Sediminitomix flava: one gene and its partners. The protein of the gene in region 1 interacts with the protein of each later gene in a pairwise test. Links are inferred from orthologs where the notes say so. Each region holds a gene or a part of one and is shown in the gene's direction. Other genes may lie near its edges. The genes, in order: pepT, pepE and tpiA.

Region 1 (8,251 bases):
ATCTGATCCATTCCAAACCTTCAATATCTGAAAGGGCACGCATCAAATCTGCTAGTTTACGCTCTTTGTAAATATCTAGACCGTAGTATGTCAAGTCTTGTGCAATCAGAAGAATTTCTTTCGTTCCTTTAACCACTAAGCTCTTTGTTTCAGAAACCAATTCTTCGATTGGCTTAGAAATGTGCTTACCTCTCATGATAGGAATTGCACAGAAAGAACATGGTCTATCACAGCCTTCTGCAATCTTCAAATATGCATAATGGTGATCTGTAGCCAAAAGACGTTCTCCTAAAAGTTCTTTTTTATAATCTGCATTTAGGGCACGAAGAAGATTAGGAACATCTCTTGTACCAAAGAAAGCATCAACTTCAGGAATCTCATTTACCAAATCAGCTTTATAGCGTTCTGACAAACAACCTGAAACATAAAGTTTATCTACTAAACCTTCTCTTTTCGCATCGGCATAACGAAGAATTGTATCAATTGACTCTTGTTTTGCGGCATCAATAAAACCACAAGTATTAATCAATACAATTCCAGAATCATCATCGGTAGATTCGTGCTCTACTTCAATGTTGTTTCCTTTCAACTGTGTCATGATTACTTCAGAGTCTACTAAGTTTTTAGAACAACCTAAAGTAATGATATTGACTTTATTCTTTTTAAGTGTCTTGGTTTTCAAGGCTAACCTATTTTAAATTTCGGAGTGCAAAATTAAGGATTCCAATTTGCTTTTGGAAACTTTACCGCTTTTGAAACAATAATCTGTGTATTCTCGCAGATTCACTTGCCATACATTAACAAAAAACACGAAGATTGACTATCTTTTATGAGTCTTTGGATATAAAACTTTTTTTTCTGAAAATCGTTTTGTAATCAATCACAAAAGAAGAAAAAAGACTTAGCTATTTAAGAAGTTAGAAACCATGGAAGAATTGAAAAAAACAGCCTTGGTGATTGGTGCTACGGGTTTGGTTGGAAAAAATCTTGTTCAACTATTATTGCATGACGCAGCATATGATAAAGTAATAGTTTTTGCAAGAAGGTCTACTAACATTGGACATTCTAAGCTGCAAGAGCACATTGTAGATTTTGACCATATTGAGAGTTGGAAAGAATTACTAAAAGGTGATGTACTTTTTTCGGCAATGGGGACTACAATCAAAAAAGCAGGAAGCAAAGACGTGCAGTACAAAATAGATTACACTTATCAGTATGATGTAGCAAAAGCGGCATCAGAACAAGGAGTCAATCAATATGTATTGGTCTCATCTTCTGGCGCTAATGCTAAATCTCCAATTTTTTATGCTCGCATGAAAGGTGAATTAGATGAAGCGGTAATCAAACTCAATTTTGAAAAGGTAGCGATCATCCGACCATCAGTCTTGGTAGGTGAACGTGAAGAAAGAAGATTTGGAGAAATGATTGGAATTAAATTGGGGAAAGTTCTTTCTGCCATTCTTCCTCCAATAGCCAAATACAAACCAATCAGAGGCGAAACCGTTGCTCAAGCCATGATCAATAGCTTAAAAGTACCTACAGATAAAAAATTATTGGTTTATGAATTAGATAGTGTTTTTACACTCGCTAAGATTCATTCAGTCTAAATCATACACGTTAAAAAACACCTAAGTCACTCAAGTCCAAATGAGTGACTTTTTTATGCCTCTTTACTAAAGTATACCAATAAATTCAGTTCAGAATCATAAATTTCCACCTCTCCTAGTTCTTGTATTAATCAATGTTAAATAATACAATTTCTGATAATCGGAATCTCTCGATTGATTATCAAATAGATAACATTTTCTATAAAGTGGCTTTACAAATTTTCACAATTGAAAATGAGAAAAAGACGATGTTTTAATGTTAAGAGATAGTGACCGAAAGGCAATTTTGTTACTTTTGCAAGTCCAAAACAGAAAAATCATTTTATACGAATTATAGAGAGACCATGAGAGTTTGGGATAAGGAATTTGTTCCGTATATCAGTAAAGAAAAACTTCATAACCGTGTCCAAGAAATGGGAAAACAGCTTACTGCTGATTATGAAGGAGAAAAGCCTGTTTTCATCAGTATCCTTAACGGTGCATTTATGTTTACTTCAGACTTGTTGAAGGAAACTAAATTGGAGTGTGAAGTTACTTTCGCTAAAATGTCTTCTTACGAAGGAACTGAAAGTACAGGGACAGTTCGTACTCTGATCGGTGTTGATAATAATATCAAAGGAAAGCACGTAATCATTGTAGAAGACATTGTTGATACGGGTCGTACAATGAAGAAAATGATTGAAGATATTGAGGCTTTAGAGCCTGCTTCTATCAAAGTAGTAACTTTGCTTTCTAAACCTGATGCAAGAGTTGTAGAAGTACCAGTTGACTATGTTGGTTTCGAAATCGACAACCTATTTGTAGTAGGCTATGGCTTAGACTACGACGAATTAGGAAGAAACATCGACGAGATTTTAATCGTTAAAGAATAAAGCAAGTCAGAGAAAGAAGTATGTTTCTTTCTCAAAAAATTATATCTTGAATAAGCTCCAATGGTTATCTTGCTATTGGAGCTTATTGCTTTTTAGACTATTGTATAACATATAACGTTGAAGACCATGGCTTTAAATTTAGGAAGGTTAAAAGAACTGGTCGCACAAGGTGAAGGGGAACATATCGAGTTCAAGAATAAAGCAGCAGACCCTGTCAAAATCATGAAAGAGGTTGTTGCTTTTGCTAATAAATCGGGTGGATACTTGATCGTGGGCGTCACAGATGACGGAGGAATAAAAGGTGTAAAAGATGCTATGGAAGAGATGTTTGTTTTAGAGCAAACAATTGCATCTTATTGCAAACCCGTTGTCAATTACGATGCTTTTACCGTAAATATAAATGCCCACAAACAGGTAGTGGTTTTCAAAATTCATGAAAATGAACGAAAGCCCGTTTTCTTGCTATACAACAAAAATAAGAAGATCGGCAAAGCATATATCAGAGTTGAAGACCGAAGTGTACAAATGAGTCCTGAGCTAAGGTCCATCATGAAAGCAAGATGGCGAGGCGACGAAGGCTTATTTTCCTTTGGCGAGAAAGAACGTAAACTTATGCAGTTTATGGAAAACAACCCGAAAACCACCGTTGAAGAGTTTAGCAAGTCAGAAAATATCCCTCTAAAAGAAGCTGCAATGCTTTTTGTACAACTGACTATTTCAAATGTACTTGAAGTGATACCTGGTGAAATGAGTGATTACTTCATGTTGGTAGAAAAAGATGATGAAGTATAAGGAAGCAAGACATGTTTCCTTTTTTTAATACTTCTACACACATTTATCTCAATCATCTAAGGACTTACAGCTGTGCTTTTTAGTACAATTCTGCTAAATTGCAGGACTATTGGAAAAAGGCGATTTTCATATCCCTTTATGAGTGATTGAATTGAAAAGAAGCATATGTTTTTTAATCAGAATATCCGTTACTTACGCAAACTTCACCAATTAACCCAAGCTGAATTGGCGAAAGAAATTGGCTTAAGTAGAAAAAATATAAGTGCCTACGAAGACCGCTCTCAACCTAAGTTGAATGTTCTTCTAAAAATAGCACAACATTTTAATGTCTCTGTAGATCATCTTCTTACTCGAAACTTGGGTGAAGAAGCCATCAAAGCGAGTTCTGTCGTTGAAGAAAATGAAAAATTCACTTCTGGAACAAATCTCAGAGTCCTAAGTATCACCGTAGATCATGACAATAACGAAAACATTGAGCTAGTTCCTCAGAAAGCTTCTGCTGGTTACGCAAGTGGTTTTGCTGATCCAGAATTTTTGAAAGAACTGCCAAAATTTCAATTACCATTCCTTTCTGCCAATAAAACCTATCGTGCTTTTGAAGTAAAAGGGGATTCCATGTTACCGCTTCTACCCGGAAGTATTGTGATTGGAGAATTGGTTTTGGATTGGAATGAGCTTCGTGAAGGTGAAATCTGTGTAGTCATCGCAAAATCAGAAGGCGTCGTTTTGAAAAAAGTATACGACAAGCTGAAAGAGCGTAACAGCTTCCTATTGAAATCAAATAACCCTCAATATCCTCACTTTGAACTTCCTATTGATGAAATTCAAGAAGTTTGGAGATATTCTGCGCACATCGCTTCTAGTTTCCCTGAAGATGTGATGGATAGAGATGATTTGAATCAGACCATTGAGCGTTTGAAAGATGAAATCTACGAACTGAATCATCAGAAATAATCAACGAAAACAAGCTTGAGAGGCTAGAAATATAAACATTGAGCAATGAGTAAACTGAAAGAAAGATTTATAAAATACGTTCAGTATGATACTGAATCTGTACCTGGAGTTGAGCAAATTCCAAGTACAGCTAAACAATTTAACCTAGCAAAAGACCTTGCTGAAGAGTTGAAAGAAATTGGAATGACAGATGTTTCAATTGATGACAACTGTTACGTTATGGCTACGCTTCCCGCCAATGTAGAAGAGAAAGTACCAACTATCGGCTTTGTCGCTCACGTTGATACATCTCCAGATCTTACAGGTAAAGATGTAAAGCCACAAGTTTGGGAAAACTACGATGGTAAGGATATTGTCTTGAACAAAGAACAAAACATTGTCCTTTCAGTAGAAGATTCTCCTTTATTGAAGAATTATGTAGGTCAAACGATCATCACTACTGATGGAACTACCCTCCTTGGTGCAGATGATAAAGCAGGTGTTGCAGAAATTGTAACAGCAATGGATTACTTGATTCAGCATCCTGAAATTAAACACGGAGATATCAAAGTTTGCTTCACTCCTGACGAAGAAGTAGGTAGAGGTGCAGACTTATTTGATGTTGAAAAGTTTGGTGCTGATTGGGCTTATACTCTTGATGGAGGCCCACTTGGGGAATTCGAATATGAAAACTTCAATGCGGCTTATGCAGAGCTAACTTTCATTGGTCATAATGTACACCCAGGTACAGCTAAAGACACAATGATCAACTCCATGATGACCGCGGCTCGTTTTATCAATGCTTTGCCGGCCAATGAAGTACCAGAACATACTGAAAAATACGAAGGTTTCTTCCACTTACTTCAAATGGAAGGTGGTGTAGAGAAGACTACTCTAAAATATATCATTCGTGATCACGATCGTCAATTGTTCGAAGACCGCAAAACATTGATGAAAGAAATCGTGAAAGAAATGAATGCATCTTTTGCTGAACCAATGATTGAATTGGTGATCAAAGATCAGTACTACAACATGAAAGAAAAAGTAGTACCGAATATGCAGATTGTAGAATTGGCTTTACAAGCTTACGACGAGCTTGGAGTGCCAAAAGATGTAAAAGCTATTCGTGGAGGAACTGACGGCGCAAGACTTTCATACATGGGATTACCTTGTCCGAATATCTTTGCTGGAGGTCATAATATGCACTCTCGCTACGAATTCGTTCCTTTAGAAACAATGGAGAAATCTGTGGAGGTTATCTGTAGAATTGTAGCATTGAACTACGAAAGATTTAAATAAGAAGTGCTAAACTTCTAAAAATAAATGAGCCCTTAACAATTGATGTTAAGGGCATTTTTGTATCACATTGTACTATACAAGCGTTATTTAGTACTAAATGTAATTTGATAGTTATCTTTAACAGCCTCTAAAATTGTATTCAACTTCAGTGTCTTTCCTCTTTTATAAAAGACATTCAGTTTTTTAGACTGCATATTACCTTCTTCAATTTCCCCTGACTTGATAGCACTCACAGCCAAGTTGTAATATTGTAAAGCTGATAATTCCTTTATATCTACTTTTTCAGCAAGCCCTTCGCCTTCTAAAGGAAGTGGAGCTGAAATTGTACGTATCCCTCTTGTACTATTCGCATTCAAATGCTTAGACATTCTTCTTTCAACTTGACTTTTCTTATAAATGAATCCATTTACAGGATCTGTCGTTTCTAGGAAGAGCTTTTTCCCTTCTTTGGTCTGGACCGTGATAAAAGCATGAACGTCACTAGAATAAAGTTGATATTCAATACCGTTTCTCTCAAAGATATGGGCAAACAATAATGAACCTGACAAACAACCGAACTCTTTCGTTTCAAACATATCAGCGAAAAGACTTTCTCGATTGTAATGTACCAAATGAGTTCTATGCAATTGGTTGAACAATTTTCTGATTGCTCTAAACTCACCTTTTTTAGATTTCCAAGTAGCAAATTCATCACTGATTGAGTCAATCTCATTTTCAATCACTTTGATTCTGCTACCTCTAATAGAAGTACTTGGAGCTAAACCTAAATAAAGAATATTCTCGCCTGTATTGATCTGCTCAGGGTGATTTAAAACAAAATGTTCAAGAGGTGAATTTGTAGCTGTACGTGGGAATACTTCTTGAGCATTTGTGCTTAATGCCATGTTTAAAACGATGAAGATCAATATGGATACGAGAGTTTTCAATAGGCTACTTAATGTTTAGTTCAATTGTTATTTTGATGTAACACAAATGTAACATTAAATTAACATTAAGCAAAATGAAAAAGTGTTTGTTGTACTTTTTTACATCAGAATCATTAATTATGATTGATAAAAGTCAGATTTCATTGCACTTTACTAAGTAATATTTAGTTTACATTAAATTCACATTTATAATGAACCAAGTTATAAATGGACTATTTTTTGATTTTAATTTGTATTAATGATATGTTTGCGAAATTTTATTTAATCCAAAATGAAGGGAGATGGGAAATGAAATGAAGGCAAATTTGAATGGTTTGTTACCAGAAAAAGACCCTATGGGCTTTGCAATCAAAGATTATTTTGAGAAAAAAGATAAATCCATTGAGGTGACAGTCCTTTCAGACTTCAGTGATCCTGATGTAATTCCATGTGAGTTGTTATTTCGTTCAAAAGCCAAAATGCCTAAAGCAGAACAAGTTGCCTTAGAACATTGTAAAGGAGAGGTTTTAGACATTGGAGCTGGTGCCGGTTCTCATGCACTCGAATTACAAAAAATGGGTTTAGAGGTAACTGCAATGGATATTTCAGGCCCAGCACTAGAAGTAGCCAAGAAGAGAGGAGTAAAGAAAACCCTACACCAAAACATATTCACTTACGAAGCAAAAAAATACGACACGCTTCTTCTCATGATGAATGGTATTGGCTTAGTTGAAAACCTTGAAGGCCTAGAGTCATTTTTGAAGCATTGTAAAAAAATATTGAAAGAAGATGGTCAGATTATCTTTGACTCATCAGATATTCTTTACCTCTATCAAGATGATGACGGATCATTTGTGGTTGACTTAGCTGGAGATTACTACGGCCAGCTTAAATATAAAATGAAATACAAAGATATTGAGGGAGATGAATTTGGTTGGCTTTATGTCAGTTATCCTGTTTTGGAAGAATATACCGAAAGACTAGGATATAATCTTGAAGCCCTTTATGTTGGCGAACATGATGAATTTACAGTAAGACTGACCCTAAAAAAGTAGAGTCAATCATCTAAAAATATCTTCTTTGAAATCTGGGTGGGAATTGTGCTGAAAGAATCAACGCATTATTTCGCCCAGATTTTTTTTAACCATTAAATCAGAAAACCTATGCTAGAACTAACAAGAGCGCAAGAATCGCGAGCGGCAATTGAAAGACTATATGTCGTGATGAGACACCTCTTCAATAGAGGATACTATAAACCCGGAGGAGCTTCAGGACAAGCCATAAAAAATGATTTATTGGTTTTGTCTCCTGAAATATATGGCTCAATGAAAGATCAGACCAAAGTAGAACTTGATGGCTTGGTTTATGTGATCGATAGATTACCAAAAGGCATAGAAGAGTGTCGATTTATTAAACTCGTTTCTGAAGAAGGCTATGAAAAATCCACATTCAATAAAATTATTCCATCAGCAAGAAGACGTAATTGCTATCGAGTTGATCGAGAAAATATGCTTATTGAAGTCACTAGAGGACGCAGTGAAATCTATGACGTCCTTACCCACCTTACTTTTTTATATCTAGAAGCTGATAAAATTGTCAGAAATGCTCAAGATTCTAAGAAAAGATTGTTGAGAGAATGGCAAAAACTTGAAGAGATTGTTACTGGAAAAGAGAAAATAACAACTCAAAATGAGGAGATAGCATTCACCTATTTAAGTACAATTCTTGGTCGTACTTTTGATGAAACCAAAAGAGCTCACGCTAGACTTGTCGCAAATGATGATAAAAATAATGGGCTTTTCCACATTGTATATTGGTTAGGAAAAGTAGCTCTAAACGAGTT
Region 2 (8,246 bases), on another replicon or contig:
GTCTTCTTGCCGTATAACCCTGTACAACTTTTTCTAATTGTTCTTTTGGGGTTTGAACAGATCTCGCAAAAGTATTTTTCATGCCTAAAGGCTCGAAAATTTCTTTCTTTAAGAAAACATCAAAAGGTAAACCGCTTACTTCTTCTACAATGGATGCCAAAACGATATACCCCGTATTGCTGTACAAGAAGCGACCATCAGGTTGTCCGTATTTATTTGGAGGGTCAGCGATTAGCATTTCCATGATTTCTTCATTGGAAACCACACTATCATGATGGTATGATTTAGGATAATATTCCTCAGCCTTATAGATATAGTTCGGAAGACCAGACCTGTGCGTAAGCAACTGTCTGATAGTTATACCTTCATAGGGGAAGTTCGGAATGTATTGCTGAATGGTATCTTCGTAAGCTAATAATCCTTTTTGTTTGAGCAACATGACAGATGCAGCCGTGAACTGCTTAGATACAGATGCCAACTGAAAAACATGGTCTTTCTGCATCTTTTCTTTCTTACTTGTATTTGCCCACCCAAAGGCCTCCTCATAAATTACTTGTCCTTTCTGAGCAGCTAAAATGACCCCATTGAAAGCATTATGTTTGGCTCTTCTTTGGAATATAGAATCAATGACATGCTCTTTCAAATCGAAGTTAAATGTCTCGATCAAGGCATTGATACTATCTTCAACACTCACATTTTCTCCTGCTGTTTCATGATATGTAGAATCAGAAGAAGCTGTAAGTACAGCTTGCGTTGGTTCGTCAGTAAAATGGGAGTAGCTGGTTATAATTATGATCACGGATAATATTCCGAGAAGTAAATTTCTTCGCATCACTTTTTCAATCTCTACAGTTGGTCTAATCGAAACACAAATATACAAAGGGACTTTTGTACTGGAAGGTTCTCTCTATTAAAGTTTGTTTTCTTTAGGTATTAAAAAGTGAGATTCTGTTAATGTCTTCGTAGTTTTACCCCGAATACAAACGAAACCAATATGAGTAAGCATTTATTAATCGTCAGTACATCTACAGTATACGGAAAGGGTTATCTTGGTTATATGGAAGAAGAGATTAAGAACTTCTTCGGAGAGAATAAGAACATTGTTTTTATTCCTTATGCACGACCAGGTGGCATTTCACATGATGAATATACTGAGATTGCTCGTAAGAAATTTGAAGAATTGGGGCTTTCAGTAAAAGGTATTCATGAGTTTGAAAACCCGAAAAAAGCAATAGCTGAAGCCGATGGCTTTTTTACAGGAGGTGGAAATACCTATGTGCTATTGAAGCAATTGTATGAAAATGGTTTGATTGAGCCCTTAAGAAATGCAGTAGAAAACGGTAAGCCATATATGGGAACAAGTGCTGGTTCTAACATTACGGGATTGAGCATTTGTACAACCAATGATATGCCAATTGTTTACCCTCCTTCATTCAAAGCTTTACAGCTAGTTCCTTTCAATATCAATCCACATTATCTTGATCCGAACCCAGATTCAAAACATATGGGAGAGACAAGAGAAACTAGAATTAAAGAATTTCATTTCTTCAATGATCAGCCTGTGGTAGGTATCCGTGAGGGAAGTTGGTTGGAAGTAATGGGAGAAGATGTAACTTTGTGCGGTGAATTGTCTGCTCGTATTTTTGAGCAAGGAAAAGAACCTTATGAGGTTCCGACAGGAAGTAAAATCAAATTTTAAGAACAAAGGAAATTATGTTTGATGAAAATATGATTGCTGCTCAGATCAAAAATGTGATCATGACAGCAGAAAGTGAAGACACAATCTCAATGCAAATCGGACAAGCAATGATGTTTTTGCAAGGAAGCGGAATGAGTCCAGAGCAAATTGCAGAGATCATTGGCAAAGTTGAGGCTTATCTTCAAACATTGGATGTAGAAGGAAATGAGCAAGCGCAAAAGAATTTGGATGCTGTTTTAGCTAAAATTGCTGAAATCAAGAATGCTTAATTTCTCTCAGAAGAACAAAATCCTGTCTTTACTCAAGTGGTAGAGACAGGATTTTCTTTTTACTTCTTTTTTAGGCGGAATAACTTTTTTCTGTTTCTGTATATATACTCGTATGTACCCGTAATATTTAAAATCAGAAATAGGAGAGCTGTAATTGGGATAAATAAAATGCCCCATTTTCCAAGAATTGGACTAAAAAGTCTTCCGTTGTGAAGCTCAAACATATAATTCCATAATGACATACGGTAATCTTCATACATTTCTTTCGGCATCTGATAAGGCTGTTTTCCATACATATCTAAGTTCATTAAGCCTTGTCCGTGTGCACTCACAAATTCTTCTCCGTCAGGTCTCTGAAAATATCCTGTAACCATATATTGTGCAGGTCGTCCCATGCTTTGGTAAAGAGGAACTGCGGTATTCATCATCAAATCTTTTGATAATTTTTTTCCTTCTTTATAATCAAAAAGCCCATAAAATGAGCCTATCCAAAAATGCTCATTGGGTTTAGCCTCAAAAACTGTTGCTCCCATTACAAAGATATTTACATCCCAATTAATCGGCTTAAACTCTTCACTCAGATCAGCTTTTCCCTCAAATAAACCTTCTGTGGTATCTAAGATGATTCGATCCTTTACAGGATCATAACAAGTATTTCTGATAGAATGATACCAAGGGTTTTTGACTATATATGATGGAATATATTTATCGGGTACTTTTCCGTTTACTAAAGCGACGAGTAGAGGAGGGCGCATAAATAAGCCTGTGCCTCCAAAAATCATTAGAAAACCGAGTATCCATAGCCCAATTTTACTGTGATTTTTAATGGTAAAGGCAAGCCATTTATTGTTTGAACTGACTTTGCCATTTTGCTTATTTTTTCGATTTATTTTCTTTTTGAAAGTGATGTAAAGAGCTGTAGCAGAAAGAAAAATTAAAACAATAGCAGCGATGTCATAAACTAGTTTTCCGGGCAAGCCCCAAAGCCAACCACTGTGAAGTGCGAAGAAAAACATAATTAAATCCATGTACGGACGGCTGTTTCTTCTCAATTCAACTTCTTCAAATAGGAGAGGTGATTGAATACTGCTTTTATAAACTCCTGACTTAGAAAAAGCTAATAACTCATTTCCTCTATTTATAATTTTGACAAATTGATCGTTTGTATAATTCCCAAGGTCAGCCTGTTGCCAATGATTGTTTTCTAAATCCAGTAACCAAATTCCGCCATAAGTAGCAGCTACTATTTGTTTGTTTTCTTTCAGCAGACAGATATCATTTGTTTTCTGAAAATATCTTGAGTCTGTAAATCCATTTTCTTTTTCTGAAATAAAAGATTTTCCTCTATCTATAGATCTCCAAATCCCTTGTTTTCCAGCAAAGAATAGCGTGTCTTCTCCTATGAATTCTGCATCAACTACAGCTCCTCTGTTCCAATTATATGGATGATATTCATCTGGAACTAGATTTTTGGATACACTAAAATTCGCAAACCAATCGGGGTGGTTAAGAATAACACCCGAAATACTCATCCAAATCAGAAAGAGAGATAGCGCAAGTCCGATGTATTTATGCCATGATTTGGCTAGTTTATATGTCCGTTTAGGGATAGGCGAAAAGAAATTTCTCATTTACAAACAAAGAATTGGTTTGTGATCCATTTATGGTAAATGTATAATAAAAGATGTTTAAGTCTTTTATTTTAAGTGGTTGGTTAAGTTTTATTTGTATTTAAATATGGGTTAGTATGTCTTCTTCAAAGTGAGTTTTGTAGAGAAACTAAAATGTATACTTTATCTACCAAAATGTTTAAGTGGTAAGCACTCTGTTTGAGCGAACTTTGCAATAGCAAAAATCGAAAAAGAAGCACTTAAACATGAACACAATGAAAAATACTACAGAAATTAATGCTGGGAAAAACGAAGTAAGATTTAAAAGTCAAGGCGTAAGTCTCGCAGGCTTGATTTTCACTCCGTCCAATTTTGATGCGAGTAAAAAGTACCCAACGGTTGTTTTTTCGGGACCTTTCAATCAAGTCAAAGAGCAAATGGGCGCTTTGTACGGTCAGAAGTTTGCAGACAAAGGCTACATCTTTTTAAGCTTTGATCATTTAGGTTACGGAGATAGCGAAGGCGATGTTCGTAACTACGAAAATCCATTTACTAAAATTGAAAGTATCCGTGATTCTATCTCATACATCAGAACTTTGGCTTGTGTGGACAGAGAAAAACTTTACGGATATGGTGCTTGTGCAAGTGGGGGGTATATGCCTATCGTAGCAACAACCGATAAGCGTTTGAAAGCGATCGCAACTGTAAGTGGTATGATGAATAATCAAGCTTCGTATTTTGGAGTGATGACTAAAGAACAATTGAATGCTATGTTTAATATGGCAAATGAAGCACGTCAGAAAGCATATGAGTCAGGTGAAGTAGATTATTACGATGCGCTTAATATGAATGCGGTTGATCCAAATAAACTTCCAGAAGGTGCGTATGGAGAAGGTTATGATTACTACATGACAGAACGTGCTGGTACGCAAACTTACCCAAATTATACACATATGGCTCCAGCTTTTTTGATGGAGCAAGCACCTTTGGCTAATGCAACGGCTTATGCGCCAAATCTAAATACGCCATATCTTGGTATTTATGGTGAAAAAGCAATGGCTGATACAGCACCATTGACCACAATGTTTTATGATGCTTGTAGTGAACCAAAAGAACTTTTTGAAATACCAGATGCATCTCACGTTAGTCTTTATGACATCGATAAAGATGTGGATAGAGCTGTAGAGAAAATGGTTGAATTCTTCGGAAAGTATTAATTTTTGATTTAGGGTGAGGATATTCTAATTAATCCTCACTCTATTATAATTTATAATTGGGAACAATAAAATGGATACACAAGAAATAGCAAAATTGGTAAATTCTCGATGGACGCATCAAATCAGAGGTGGAGATCATCGTTTTATCGATATCTCGATTGTTGAAGCAGAAGGAAGGTTTTTTGTCCGTCAGTACAAATTTGGGAAAAGGAGTTGGCGAGAAGCTTTTTTAGAGAATTCTGATGGAGCTATGAAGATCGGAGATAAGATTTTTAATGTTGATGGGGTAGTACCAAAAGATTTAGATGAAGTGAATCCGAAAGTCAATAAAGCATATTTCAAGAAAATGAATATCGTGTATTGGTTAATGCGATTGACTTATGATAGATCAAAACATGGGGCTTCTACAACAGAGCTTGTTCCGAAGTTGTAGAATTGAAATAATTGGAGATACTGTTCCTGTCGGAAATTACATGAAAGCGTCAAAATGAAAAATCTCATTTTTAAAAATATAGCAGAATTACATGAATATATGGGAGAGGCAGAGCCCGAAAATCCTTTATTCAGTGTGAGTCATACCAAACTAAAGGAAGGTGAAACGAATGACTGTGAAACTGATGGTTTAAACGAAACAGTAAGTTTGACCAATCAGTTTTATAGCATCAGTCTGAAAAATATCATTTCTGGAGAGTTGGTCTATGGGCGTACCAAATATGATGGAAGTAAAGGAACTCTTTTATTTACAGCACCAAATCAGACAATGGTTTTCAAGAATATGGTCTTTAGTTCTGAAGCTTACCATATTGTTTTCCATAAAGATTACTTGAATGGTTATGAACTGTTTGAAAAAATCAAAAAATACAATTTCTTCAATTATAATGTAAATGAAGCGCTTCATCTTTCTCCAAAGGAAGAAAAGACTCTAAAAACTATTTTCAAGAATATTGAAGCAGAGTATCATAATAACCAAGATGAGTTTAGTAAAGAAATAATACTTTCTCATCTAGATACTTTATTGAAATATTCAGACCGTTTTTATAAGCGTCAGTTTTTAGATAGAAAAGAGATTAATCAAGATCTTTTTACAAGGTTTACGACCATTCTAGAAACGTATTTTGCCACCAATCAATTAGAAGAAAAAGGAATACCAAGTGTTGAATGGTTTGCTGATAAATTAGGAGTTAGTCATCGGTATATGAGTGATACGATCAAGGCTGAAACAGGTAAAACAGCAGTAGATCAGATCAACCTTTTCTTGATTGAAGAAGCTAAGAATTTACTTTTAGCTCCCGAGGCATCAATTTCATCTACTGCTTATAAATTAGGGTTTGAGTATCCTCAGTATTTCTCAAGACTTTTTAAGAAGAAAACAGGAATGAGTCCGAAAGCTTATATAGAGAGTACTAGTGCCAATTGAGTTTGTTAATATTTTTTCATCTAACCGAGCGTCTTGAAGCATTATTTTTTGAATCGGGTAGAGGGGTATTATTTTTCCTTTTTTGATGTTATCTGATAGATGAATTTTGTCAGATATAATCGATTGGTATGAAAGCAGTACAAATCACAAAGAACGGAGGGGTAGAAGTCCTAAATTTTACAGATGTAGAAAAGCCAATCCCTGCTCAAGGGCAAGTTTTGGTAAAAATACATGCTGCGCCTGTTAATTTTATTGATACCGTTTTACGTGAGGGGAATATGCCTCCGGGAATGGCTCCCGAACTACCTTTTATTCCTGGAGTAGAAGGTTCAGGTGTCGTGGAAGATCCAAATGATAGCATTCTTAAAAAAGGAGATAAGGTAGCATTTTTAGGAGTGATTGGTTCGTCTACTTATGCCGAATATGCTTTGGTAGATGCAGGTAAGCTTGTTGTTCTAAGTTCTGAGGCAGATTTAATGGCTGCAGCCGTATTGCCTGTCAATTATTTTACAGCCTACCATATGCTCAAAAATGTGGCACAAGTAAAAGCTGGGAAAACAGCCTTGATCTATGCTGCATCGGGAGGCGTTGGAACAGCACTGATTCAGATTGCAAAGTTACTAGATTTGAAAATCGTAGCATTGGAAAGAAGAGATACTAAGTTACAAAATGCACTTTCGTTAGGGGCAGATTACGCTTTCAATACTACCCAAGAAAATTGGAAAGAAGAGCTTAAAGTAGCCGTAGGTGAAAATAGCATTGATTATGTTTTTAACCCTGTGGCAGGGAATAGTGTTAAGAATGATTTGGAGTTGTTGGCTCCCTTAGGACATATCGTCATTTTCGGTTTTATAGGAGGAATGAGTGATTTTAACCTAATGGAAGAGTCTGTGAAATATTTTAGTAAAGCTCCGTCTATTTCATTCTCAGAAATATATGCGACCTATTTCAATGATTATGAAAAAGTAGACAAAGGATTGAAAGAACTTTATCAATGGCTTGATGAAGGAAAGATAAATCCGATTTATGAAACAATGCTTTTGAGTAATGTAAAAGAAGCCCATCAGAAACTTGAAAAAGGTCTCGTAAAAGGAAAATTACTTCTGACAAATGATTAAGAATTTTATAAATGACAAAAGCTACTTCATTAGTGTTTAGACTTGAAGTGGCTTTTCTTTATCTAAATTGAATTTTAGATTTACTGTGTCCAAACTTCATAATAAACTTCTTCTTGTTGGTCATAATCATCTTGGTAAAGTTTGGACTCCGATCGGATAATTCTATTACCCGAAGAATGAAGACGAGTGAGGACTTTCAGTTTGTCTCTGAAGAATCGGTAATTGTAATGGTGTTTTTCAGTTGCTGCCGTTTGGAAGATCAATAAATATTCATTCTGATGATAGTGCTTTACAATTTGCTCAATCCTTTCAGCCCAACGCAGTGCATCGGACAAATTCAATGAATTAAAAATATATGAGAAATTGAAAATCACAAGATGAGATTGGTTGAAGCAATCTCCTAGATACTTCCAATTTAAGTCTTTTATAAGTGCTTCATTCTGAATATACGATTGCTTGCTGATGATTTCAGAACTAAAGACTTTTGCTAGATTTCTCATTTCTTCAGCTCGTTCTACCCCAATGAAATTCGCAATGAAGTTTTTCTCCAAGTTTTTAAATTCTTGGAAGAAACTAAGTCCTGCAGTCATCGGACCTGCACCAAAATCGAAGAAGCAGATACGATTATGATGAGTTTTTGCAAAAGATTCAATAATGTGTCTTTCGGAATTGAACACATATCTTGATGCGTAATAACGCTTTTTCATTTTAAGAGATGCGTATAACAATACTTTATCTCTTGGACTAAAGCTTGTGTTGTCGGTATTCAAGCTTTGCGCACTATGCTTAAATTCATTTGAGAAATCAGTGATTCCGTATTCTATGATGATGTTTCTGAGGTAGTGATTATTTTCTCCAAGAATTAAGCTATTAGTTGTTCGAGGATCATTTTTAAGAACACTTGTAACTTCTGTTC
Region 3 (8,290 bases), 1.0 Mb from region 1 along the record:
TTCACTTAAGTTGAGTGGCTTAAACCTTGGGTCGAGGTATTTTTCGGTGACATTAGCATTTTGCGCGACTCCTCTATTTTTGTATTCAATGACTTGACGAAGAGAAGTAAAAGTACTTCCGTGCCCAAAGAATGGTGCATCTTTCAAGTTGTAAAGCTGAGGAACTTTGAAGGCATAAAGCTCATCATCATTTCCAGTAAAACCTCCTCTACCCAAACTTGATTCACTACTCCCTCCACTTCTAACTAAAGAGGCAGTTAAGTCTCCCATACCGATAGCTGCAAATTGTAATGTACTAAGCGCAGGTCCGTTGTGACAAGAAGAACATTCTCCATTTCCGAAAAAGATTAATGCTCCTCTTTTCTCGGCATCAGACATAGCTGCTTTATTACCTCTCAACCATTTTTGGAAACCAGCTCTGTTGGCTAGGAGTGTACGTTCATAACAAGCAATAGCCAAACCTGCAGTGACAGGAGTGTAACGCTCACTTTCGGGATAGTCGGGGAATGCGGCATCAAACATCTCTTTATAACCGTATTGTTCAGCCAATTCAGGAGTCATATCCATACGGTGTTCTGTAAGTCCGATGATGGCCTGTGTTTCTGGACCTAAAAAACCTAAGTGGTTTGTAAAGGAAGCAGAACCTTCAACCCATAGACCTTCGGTTCCTGCGTTGGCATCGGTGGCTCCTAGTTGTCCATTCCAAAAGACATTTCTTTGGTAGGCTACATTTAAGTTTGTTGGTACACGAATGGACTGAATGTCAAGCAAGCTGTCATCATAATTTAAATGCGGAGTTCTACCTTCACCTTTAAATCCAAAACCGAGTCCACCTTCTCCTATACCTTGTGCTCGTCCAGACTGAAAGCCTGAGCCTGCATTATGGCATGAAGCACAAGAGTAGGTGTGTTTACCTTCTTCTCGTTTTGGATTTACTGCCAAGCCAGTTTCATGGAATAGCAATTTCCCCAGTCTACATTTTTCTTCTGTAATTAAATTATTGGGGTCTTGAGGGATATTGCTATAATCGTCGCTTTCTGGAAAAATGTAAAAATTCATCCCTTCGCCTTCAGAGGCAATCATAAGGGCTTCTTCTAGTTGTTTGTCGAGTTCGGAAGAAGAAGTTGTGGCACTTACTGGGTCATCATCATCGCTACAAGACATGATCATGACAGATAGTAATGAGGAAATGAGTATTCCCCACCTCTTTTTCGATAATCTCATGATAGTTGTTCTTTGGATTCTATTAACACCTTCGTTTAAATCTGCGGATGTATAAAGAACATAAGAGGATATTGAATTTTATTAAGATGTAAGGTTTGATGAAAAAATGAAGAAATTTGAATGTAGAGATATACCTGATTTTTGTGCATAAAAAAAGAGCTACCTCAATTTGAGGCAGCTCAACCGCTTTTTGTAAATGGAAAACTAAATCTACACACCAACAATTCCTTCCGTACGCTTCTCCATCGCTCCAAATACCAAATACATCTTGCGGTATATCTTATTAGTCACAATTCATGTCAGACTTAGACTGGGCATCATTGTTTGGAAAACACATCCCAGAAGGTATTGTTTCCGGTTCATAACGTTTTAAGTTATCATCCCAAAGTGCATACTCACAGAATTTGACTAAATCATCTATTTCATCTGAAGTGAGGTTCAATGGCTTAAATCTTGAATCAAGATATTGTTCCGTGACATTTGCATTCTGAACTTCACCTTTGTTTTTATATTCAATAACTTGACGAATCGTTTTGAATGTACTTCCATGTCCGTAGAAAGGAGAATCTTTCAAGTTGTAGAGCTGAGGAACTTTAAATTTATATTTATCAGCATCATTTCCTGTAAAGCCACCTCTACCCAAGTTTGCTTTTTCATCTTCAGCACCTCTTACTAAAGCTCCTTCAAGGTCACCCATACCAATGGCAGTAAACTCCATTGTGTTGAGTGCTGGCCCATTGTGACAAGAGTAACATTCGCCTTTCCCAAAGAAAACCAAAGCGCCACGCTTTTCTGCGTCACTAAGTGCTGTTTTATCTCCTTTTAACCATTTTTGGAATCCAGATTCATTGGCCATAAGTGTTCTTTCGTAGCAAGCAATGGCCAATCCAACGTTTGTAAGGCTATATCTGTCACTTACAGGATCGTTTGGAAAAGCTGCATCAAACATCTCTCGATAGTTGTGATCATCAAGAATACTGTCATTGATACTCAATCGGTGAACGCCTAAGCCAGCAATAGCTTGAGTTTCCAATCCTTCAAAGCCTAATTTGTTGGTCGCGATCGGTGTTCCTTCTTTCCATTGAGCTTCAGTACCTATGTTCTTACCCGTAGCTCCGAACTGCCCGTTCCAAAGCATATTTTTTTGGTAAGCACCGTTCATTGCCGTAGGAGATCGTAGTGGTTGTACGTCTAGTAAGGAGTCTACATATTCTAAATGTGCAGATCTTCCTTCTCCTGCAATACCAAAACCAAGTCCACCTTCTCCAATACCTTGCATACGTCCTGCTTGAAATCCGGCAGCCGCGTGGTGACATGAAGCACATGAGTAAGTGTTTCTGCTGATTTCTTTTTTAGGAACGATAGCCAATGCGGTTTCGTGGAAAAGTAATTGTCCCAAATCACATTTGGCTCTTGTTATAGGATTGTTTGGATCTTGAGGAATGTTATTGTAGTCATCACTTTCGGGAAGAATGTAGAATGACATTCCAGCGCCGCTAGAAGAGACCATGAGTTGCTCCTCAAGTTGTTCGTCTAATTGAGAAGATGAAGTTGTGGTGTTTCCGTCGTCGTCATCACTACAACCAAACATACAAGTTAGTAGTAAGCATGTAGCAATGCTTAGTTTCATCGAAGCTTTCATATAAACATTTTTGGGTTTTTTAATTGTTACACTTCCTCCACTGCGAAAATGAATCAATGCATCGTATTCAGAACAAAATAAAGCCAAAAAGTACGTCTAGGAGTAAGGTTTAGAGGTAGAAAGCAGAAACATTAGGGAACGCTTTTCTGTTTTGTTGAATCTTAATGGAACGATTCAGTAAAGAACCTCCTTCAATTAATGACATTACTCATTTATCAGAGCAATGAGGTTATCTATATTTGAAGCGTTCAACTAATCCTAAATAAAAGTAACAATGGCAAAGAAAATTGTAGCCGGAAACTGGAAAATGAATCTCGTGAAAGACGAGGCAAAAGCATTGGCATCAGAAGTAGTAGCTCAAGCAAAAGCGGAAACTCCTTCAGATGTTACATTGATCATGGGCGTTCCTTTCGTACATATCGCAGAAGTGAAGAACATCATCGGCGATGCTGAGAATGTATTCCTTGCGGCTCAAAACTGCTACGACAAGCCTTCAGGTGCATACACTGGAGAAATCTCTGCTGCACAATTGAAGTCTTACGGTGTGGATTATGTGATTTTAGGACACAGTGAAAGACGTGAGTACTTTGGTGAGTCTAACGAAATGTTGGCTGCAAAAGTAGATGCGGTATTGGAAAACGATATGCTTCCAATTTTCTGTGTAGGTGAAGTATTAGAGGAAAGAGAAGCTGGAAAGCAAAATGAGGTAGTAAGCAAGCAATTGAGCGAGAGCTTATTCCACCTTCCTGTTGAAGATTTCAAGAAAGTTGTAATTGCATACGAACCAGTATGGGCAATTGGTACAGGTAAAACTGCTTCTGCTGAGCAAGCTCAAGACATGCACAAAGAAATTCGTGCTATGTTGACTGCAAAATATGGTGATGCTGCAAACGATATTTCTATCCTTTACGGAGGTAGCTGTAAGCCAAGCAACGCAAACGAAATTTTTGCTGGAGCAGATGTAGATGGTGGTTTGATCGGTGGAGCTTCTTTGGCTGCTGCAGATTTCGTTGCAATCTCTAAATCATACTAATTTCAGTTTATTTCGACTGATTTTTGAAAAAGCGGTAAACAATCTCATTGTTTATCGCTTTTTTTGTGTTCTAGAGTTTTTATAGGATTAAAAAATTAGATCATAAAAATATGCACTTTATCACTGTACAACTCAAATGTGGGGAAGAGCTTTCAGAAATTCTGCAGGCCTTGATCGGGAATATTGGTTTCGATTCTTTTCTTGAAGACGAAAATGGTTTCGAAGCATCAATTGAAAAAGATCAGTACGCAGAAGAAGAACTGAAAGAAGTTTTAGCACCTTTTGAAGGCCAAATCGAGTACACTGTACGTGAGGAAGAAAAAAAGAACTGGAACAAGCTTTGGGAAGAAAACTATGATATGGTTGAAATTTCTGAGGAATTGATCATCAGAGCTAGTTTTCATAAACCTGAAAAGCCATACCCATACGAAATTGTCATTAACCCTAAAATGTCTTTCGGTACAGGGCATCACCCAACAACAACATTGATGCTGAGAAATCAGTTGAAGTTAGACCATAAAGATAAAATTGTAGCTGACCTAGGTGCAGGAACTGGTATTTTAGCCATTATGGCCAAAAAGCTAGGAGCAAAGCTCGTTGATGCATGCGATATTGAGGAGTGGGCAGTTGAGAATGCAATAGAAAATGCAAAAATCAACGAAGTTGACTTCGATATGACACAGGGAACTGTACAAGAAATGACACTTCATGCGCCTTATGATATCGTAATTGCGAACATTAACCGTAATGTGCTTCTTACAGAAATGCAACTTTACGCTGAAATGCTGAAAGAAAACGGAACCTTACTTTTGAGTGGTTTTTACACAGAAGATATTGAAACCATGCAAGCGGAAGCAGAAAAACATGGATTATCTTATGAATCTCATTTGGAGTTACGTAACTGGGTAAGCATGAGACTCAAAAAAGGCTAGATTTTTGTGTATATATGATATTGACTTGAAAGGCTGTGTGCTACTAGAGCGCACAGCCTTTCTTACAGATCTATTTTTAGATTGACAAACCTATTTCGATAATTAAGGTATTCATCTGAACTTACATGCGTGACAGACTCATTAAATCGGTTTTTATTTTTAGCGGACTTTTATTAGTCCATTTCTATAGTTTTGCCCAAAAACCACTTCATAAGCCTTTTACTGAAGTAGATAGTTTTTCTGTAGATACAGATTATCTTTTACAACGTACCTCAAGTCATACTGCAGATACTGTGCGTAATGGTATCCTATTTTTATGGGATTCAGCTTCAACTTTAAGCGCTGAAAACAAAGAGACAATTGTTCGTACTTCTCGAAAAATGTTACAGAAAGGGCTAAAAGTAAATAAAGATCTTGAAAACTACTTTGCCTGTATTGTAAGTGAAAAACTTTCGGATGAACAACGTAAACGCTTTCTGCAAATCGCTGATAGTAGCGTTATGTTTTACCCTACCAAATATTCAAAAGCATTTTTTTCAAAGACCAGACTATTTCTTGAAAAAGAATTACTCTACGAACATCCTTTCAATTCACTGAAAGTAGAAGGCGGGACTTTTGAGTTTAAGCATACGCCTATAGATGCTTTTATATTGCATGATCAACCAATTTCTGAAGCTACAGCAGAGCCTACTAAAGAGGAATGGTTTGATCATTTGGATGAGGAGAAGGATTCAGAAGAGAGCAGTGAGGACAGTGAAGGTTCAGAAGATGAAATAACTGAAGCAGAAGAGGAGGAGGAAGAAGACCCTTGGGCTATGATTGACGATAGTTCTGATGATTCTTCTTCGGATGAGGAAGATCCTTGGGCATCGTTTTTAGGTAATGACGATAGCGATGAGAATGATGATTCTACAGCAGATTGGTCAGATCATTCGTCAGATTGGGGAGAAGAGTGGGAAGGAGAAGATCATTCAAATGTAGAAGAATATAAAGCTCCTGAGGCTTCAGAAGATGATAAGTTTGAAGATTTGGTCAAGCAGTTGATTCATAGAAATGAAGATGATGTAAGCCATTACATTCCAGAAGAACCGCCTTTACCATCTCCATCGGCATCTTTTTTATATATCAGACATGCCAATTTAACGATGGCATCAAAGTATGACACTACAATGCTCGAAGATATTACGGGTTCATTTGAGTTTCATAGTGATACTTTAATTGGAAATGGAGGTCGTTTTACTTGGGAAAATGCAGGCTTGAGTAAGGATTCCGTTTTCTGTGAAATTCCGCACTATGTTCTAAATGTGAAAACACCAGCTTTGGAAGGTCATCATGCCGAATTCCATTATTTAGGTCATGTAGATACCGTTTCGATTGGTTATTTTGAGTATGTTTCTCATCCACTGAACCACAATCCTGAGAAGACTAAATATCCAAGATTCAAGACCTATACGAATGATATTCTAATCCATTCGATAGATAATAATATTCAGATCAGAGGTGGTCTGAGCCTTGAGGGAAAGAATATGAGCAGTCAGTCTTTCGCACAAGGTTCATCTAGGCTACATGTTTATACTGATGATGCAGACTCACTACTTTTTACAGTAAAGACAAAAGAGACATTTACAATAGCAGATTCTATAATCTCGACACCAAAAGGACAGGCTATTTTATATCAGTTTGGGACAGATTCAATTTTTCATCCTGCTACTAAAGTGACTTACGACATTAATAATGAAGTAGCCACATTTCGTAAACCGAAAGGTTTAGATAAAATCATTCCATTCAAATTGTCATATTATGGTTTTGATGTAGATGTAGATCAGATAAAATGGGATTTGGAGGCTGATTCTTTGTCATTCGAGACTTTATATGCCCCAGAAAAGAATCCTGCATCTTTCCAGTCAATGGGATTCTTTAAGCCAGAGCTATTTAGAAGGTTGCAAGGATTACAAAAGCAACATCCACTTCTTTCTACAATCAATTATGTAGAAAAGTCTGGTGAAACGGTTTTCCTAGGCGAAGATTTGGCAAAGGCTAGAGGTTTGAAATATGAGGCTGTAAAAGGAATGCTTCAGTTGATGCACCGAGAAGGTTTAGTTTATTATAGTGAACAAACTGATGAAGCTATAATTACTCCTAAAGGTTATTTCTTTAAGGATGCTTATTTCAGACTCAATAAAATCAAGAGGTCTGATGTTGATTATGACAACATTGAGATTTTTTCAAGTATACCAAATGGACAAAATGCAGTCTATGATCCAGCCGATAGTGCAATCGTAATAAAAGGGGTTGAAAGTTTTCAAGTAAGTGACTCCCTAAAAGTTAGAATCTTACCAGATAGTGGAGAAGTCCGATTGTACCAAGGACAGAATATGCGTTTTGGAGGCGTGATGGTTGCTGGAAATATGATTGTGAGAGGGCAGCTCTTTGATTTTGATTATGACCAGTTTTCAGTAAATCTAGCTGAAGTTGATTCTATTACCTTTCTTGATGAAAATGATAAACAAGCTGAATTCCAAAATCATATCTCTGATACTGGTGGAACACTGTATATCTCATCTCCAGAAAACAAAGCAGGTTTAGTGAAAATGGATGATTATCCAACTTTTGATGCTGATGGAGGAGGTGCAGTGCAATTTGGTCACGAAAGTGTCTTGGACGGAGCTTATGACGAACGTGTACAGTTTGTCATGGACTCATTATCCTTTAATGGAAACAGTGCGATTGAAGACAAATCTTTTGCGGGTACATTTCAGTCTGATGGAATATTCCCTGATTTTGAAGAAGAACTTCGTTTGAATCAGGAAGATCAGAGTTTTGGTTTTGAAAGATCTACACCAGCGGAAGGTTATGATGTCTATAAGGGCAAAGGGCTATTCAAAGGTGATATCGTCATGGACTCTAAGGGACTTCAAGGAAAAGGACAGGTAGAGTATCTAGGAAGTACTTTCCGTTCAGAAGATTTTATCTTTTTCTCAGATTCCATGTTGACGAAGGGTACATCAGCGATGATTGAATCTGATATTCACCCTAGGGTAGAAATGGAAAGTTATCAGATGAAATGGTTGGTTGCAGATGATAGTATGATTTTCCAAACCGAACAAGGAAAACCTTTCTCTTTCTATAATGACCAATTGTATTTCAGAGGAACACTTGGTTTGGTACCCGATAATATTTCTGGGCAAGGAGAAATTGAAACGGATGATTTTTACTTAGGTTCAAAATCATTCCGATTTAATAAGAATGATTATGTGGCTAGCGATGCACTTTTCGAGATCAAATCTAATGACCCGAATTTGCCAGCCATGAGAGGTACTCATGTAAGGGTAGAAAATAATATGATCAATAAATCATCGGTGATTTATGCCGATGAAGCAAGTAATGGTAAACTGACTTTCCCTTTTACACATTACGAAACAGATATCAACAAAGCAGATTGGGATCAAGCCAATAACA

The links.
Region 2: the proteins of pepT (region 1) and pepE interact in binary tests that used the Escherichia coli proteins (3 or more experiments, as listed by UniProt). The link is inferred for Sediminitomix flava from one-to-one orthologs.
Region 3: the proteins of pepT (region 1) and tpiA interact in binary tests that used the Escherichia coli proteins (3 or more experiments, as listed by UniProt). The link is inferred for Sediminitomix flava from one-to-one orthologs.

The regions. Positions count from the first base shown.
Region 1 is NZ_QGDO01000002.1:165,798-174,048, forward strand. The notes cover bases 3,536-6,386. They hold pepT (peptidase T), read left to right. Parts: upstream 3,536-4,270; coding sequence 4,271-5,503; downstream 5,504-6,386. Other genes in these bases: BC781_RS08060 (XRE family transcriptional regulator), read left to right, coding at 3,536-4,225; BC781_RS08070 (hypothetical protein), read right to left, coding at 5,587-6,386. Outside these bases: 30S ribosomal protein S12 methylthiotransferase RimO, read right to left, coding at 1-682; BC781_RS08045 (NAD-dependent epimerase/dehydratase family protein), read left to right, coding at 927-1,607; hpt (hypoxanthine phosphoribosyltransferase), read left to right, coding at 1,952-2,479; BC781_RS08055 (AlbA family DNA-binding domain-containing protein), read left to right, coding at 2,606-3,271; more of BC781_RS08060, read left to right, coding at 3,437-3,535; more of BC781_RS08070, read right to left, coding at 6,387-6,387; BC781_RS08075 (class I SAM-dependent methyltransferase), read left to right, coding at 6,711-7,463; BC781_RS08080 (DUF6909 family protein), read left to right, coding at 7,572-8,251. UniProt on the Escherichia coli protein: Cleaves the N-terminal amino acid of tripeptides.
Region 2 is NZ_QGDO01000005.1:83,729-91,974, forward strand. Bases 1-2,846 are described here. They hold pepE (dipeptidase PepE), read left to right. Parts: upstream 1-994; coding sequence 995-1,699; downstream 1,700-2,846. Other genes in these bases: BC781_RS17845 (serine hydrolase domain-containing protein), read right to left, coding at 1-832; BC781_RS17855 (hypothetical protein), read left to right, coding at 1,714-1,968; BC781_RS17860 (PepSY-associated TM helix domain-containing protein), read right to left, coding at 2,028-2,846. In the rest of the region: more of BC781_RS17860, read right to left, coding at 2,847-3,599; BC781_RS17865 (alpha/beta hydrolase), read left to right, coding at 3,854-4,795; BC781_RS17870 (hypothetical protein), read left to right, coding at 4,866-5,228; BC781_RS17875 (helix-turn-helix domain-containing protein), read left to right, coding at 5,283-6,212; BC781_RS17880 (quinone oxidoreductase family protein), read left to right, coding at 6,341-7,330; BC781_RS17885 (AAA domain-containing protein), read right to left, coding at 7,411-8,246. UniProt on the Escherichia coli protein: Hydrolyzes dipeptides containing N-terminal aspartate residues. May play a role in allowing the cell to use peptide aspartate to spare carbon otherwise required for the synthesis of the aspartate family of amino acids.
Region 3 is NZ_QGDO01000002.1:1,165,419-1,173,708, reverse strand. The notes cover bases 2,130-5,019. They hold tpiA (triose-phosphate isomerase), read left to right. Parts: upstream 2,130-3,140; coding sequence 3,141-3,899; downstream 3,900-5,019. Other genes in these bases: BC781_RS11840 (hypothetical protein), read left to right, coding at 4,957-5,019; prmA (50S ribosomal protein L11 methyltransferase), read left to right, coding at 4,010-4,831; BC781_RS11855 (cytochrome-c peroxidase), read right to left, coding at 2,130-2,866. Outside these bases: BC781_RS11860 (cytochrome-c peroxidase), read right to left, coding at 1-1,224; more of BC781_RS11855, read right to left, coding at 1,508-2,129; more of BC781_RS11840, read left to right, coding at 5,020-8,290. UniProt on the Escherichia coli protein: Involved in the gluconeogenesis. Catalyzes stereospecifically the conversion of dihydroxyacetone phosphate (DHAP) to D-glyceraldehyde-3-phosphate (G3P).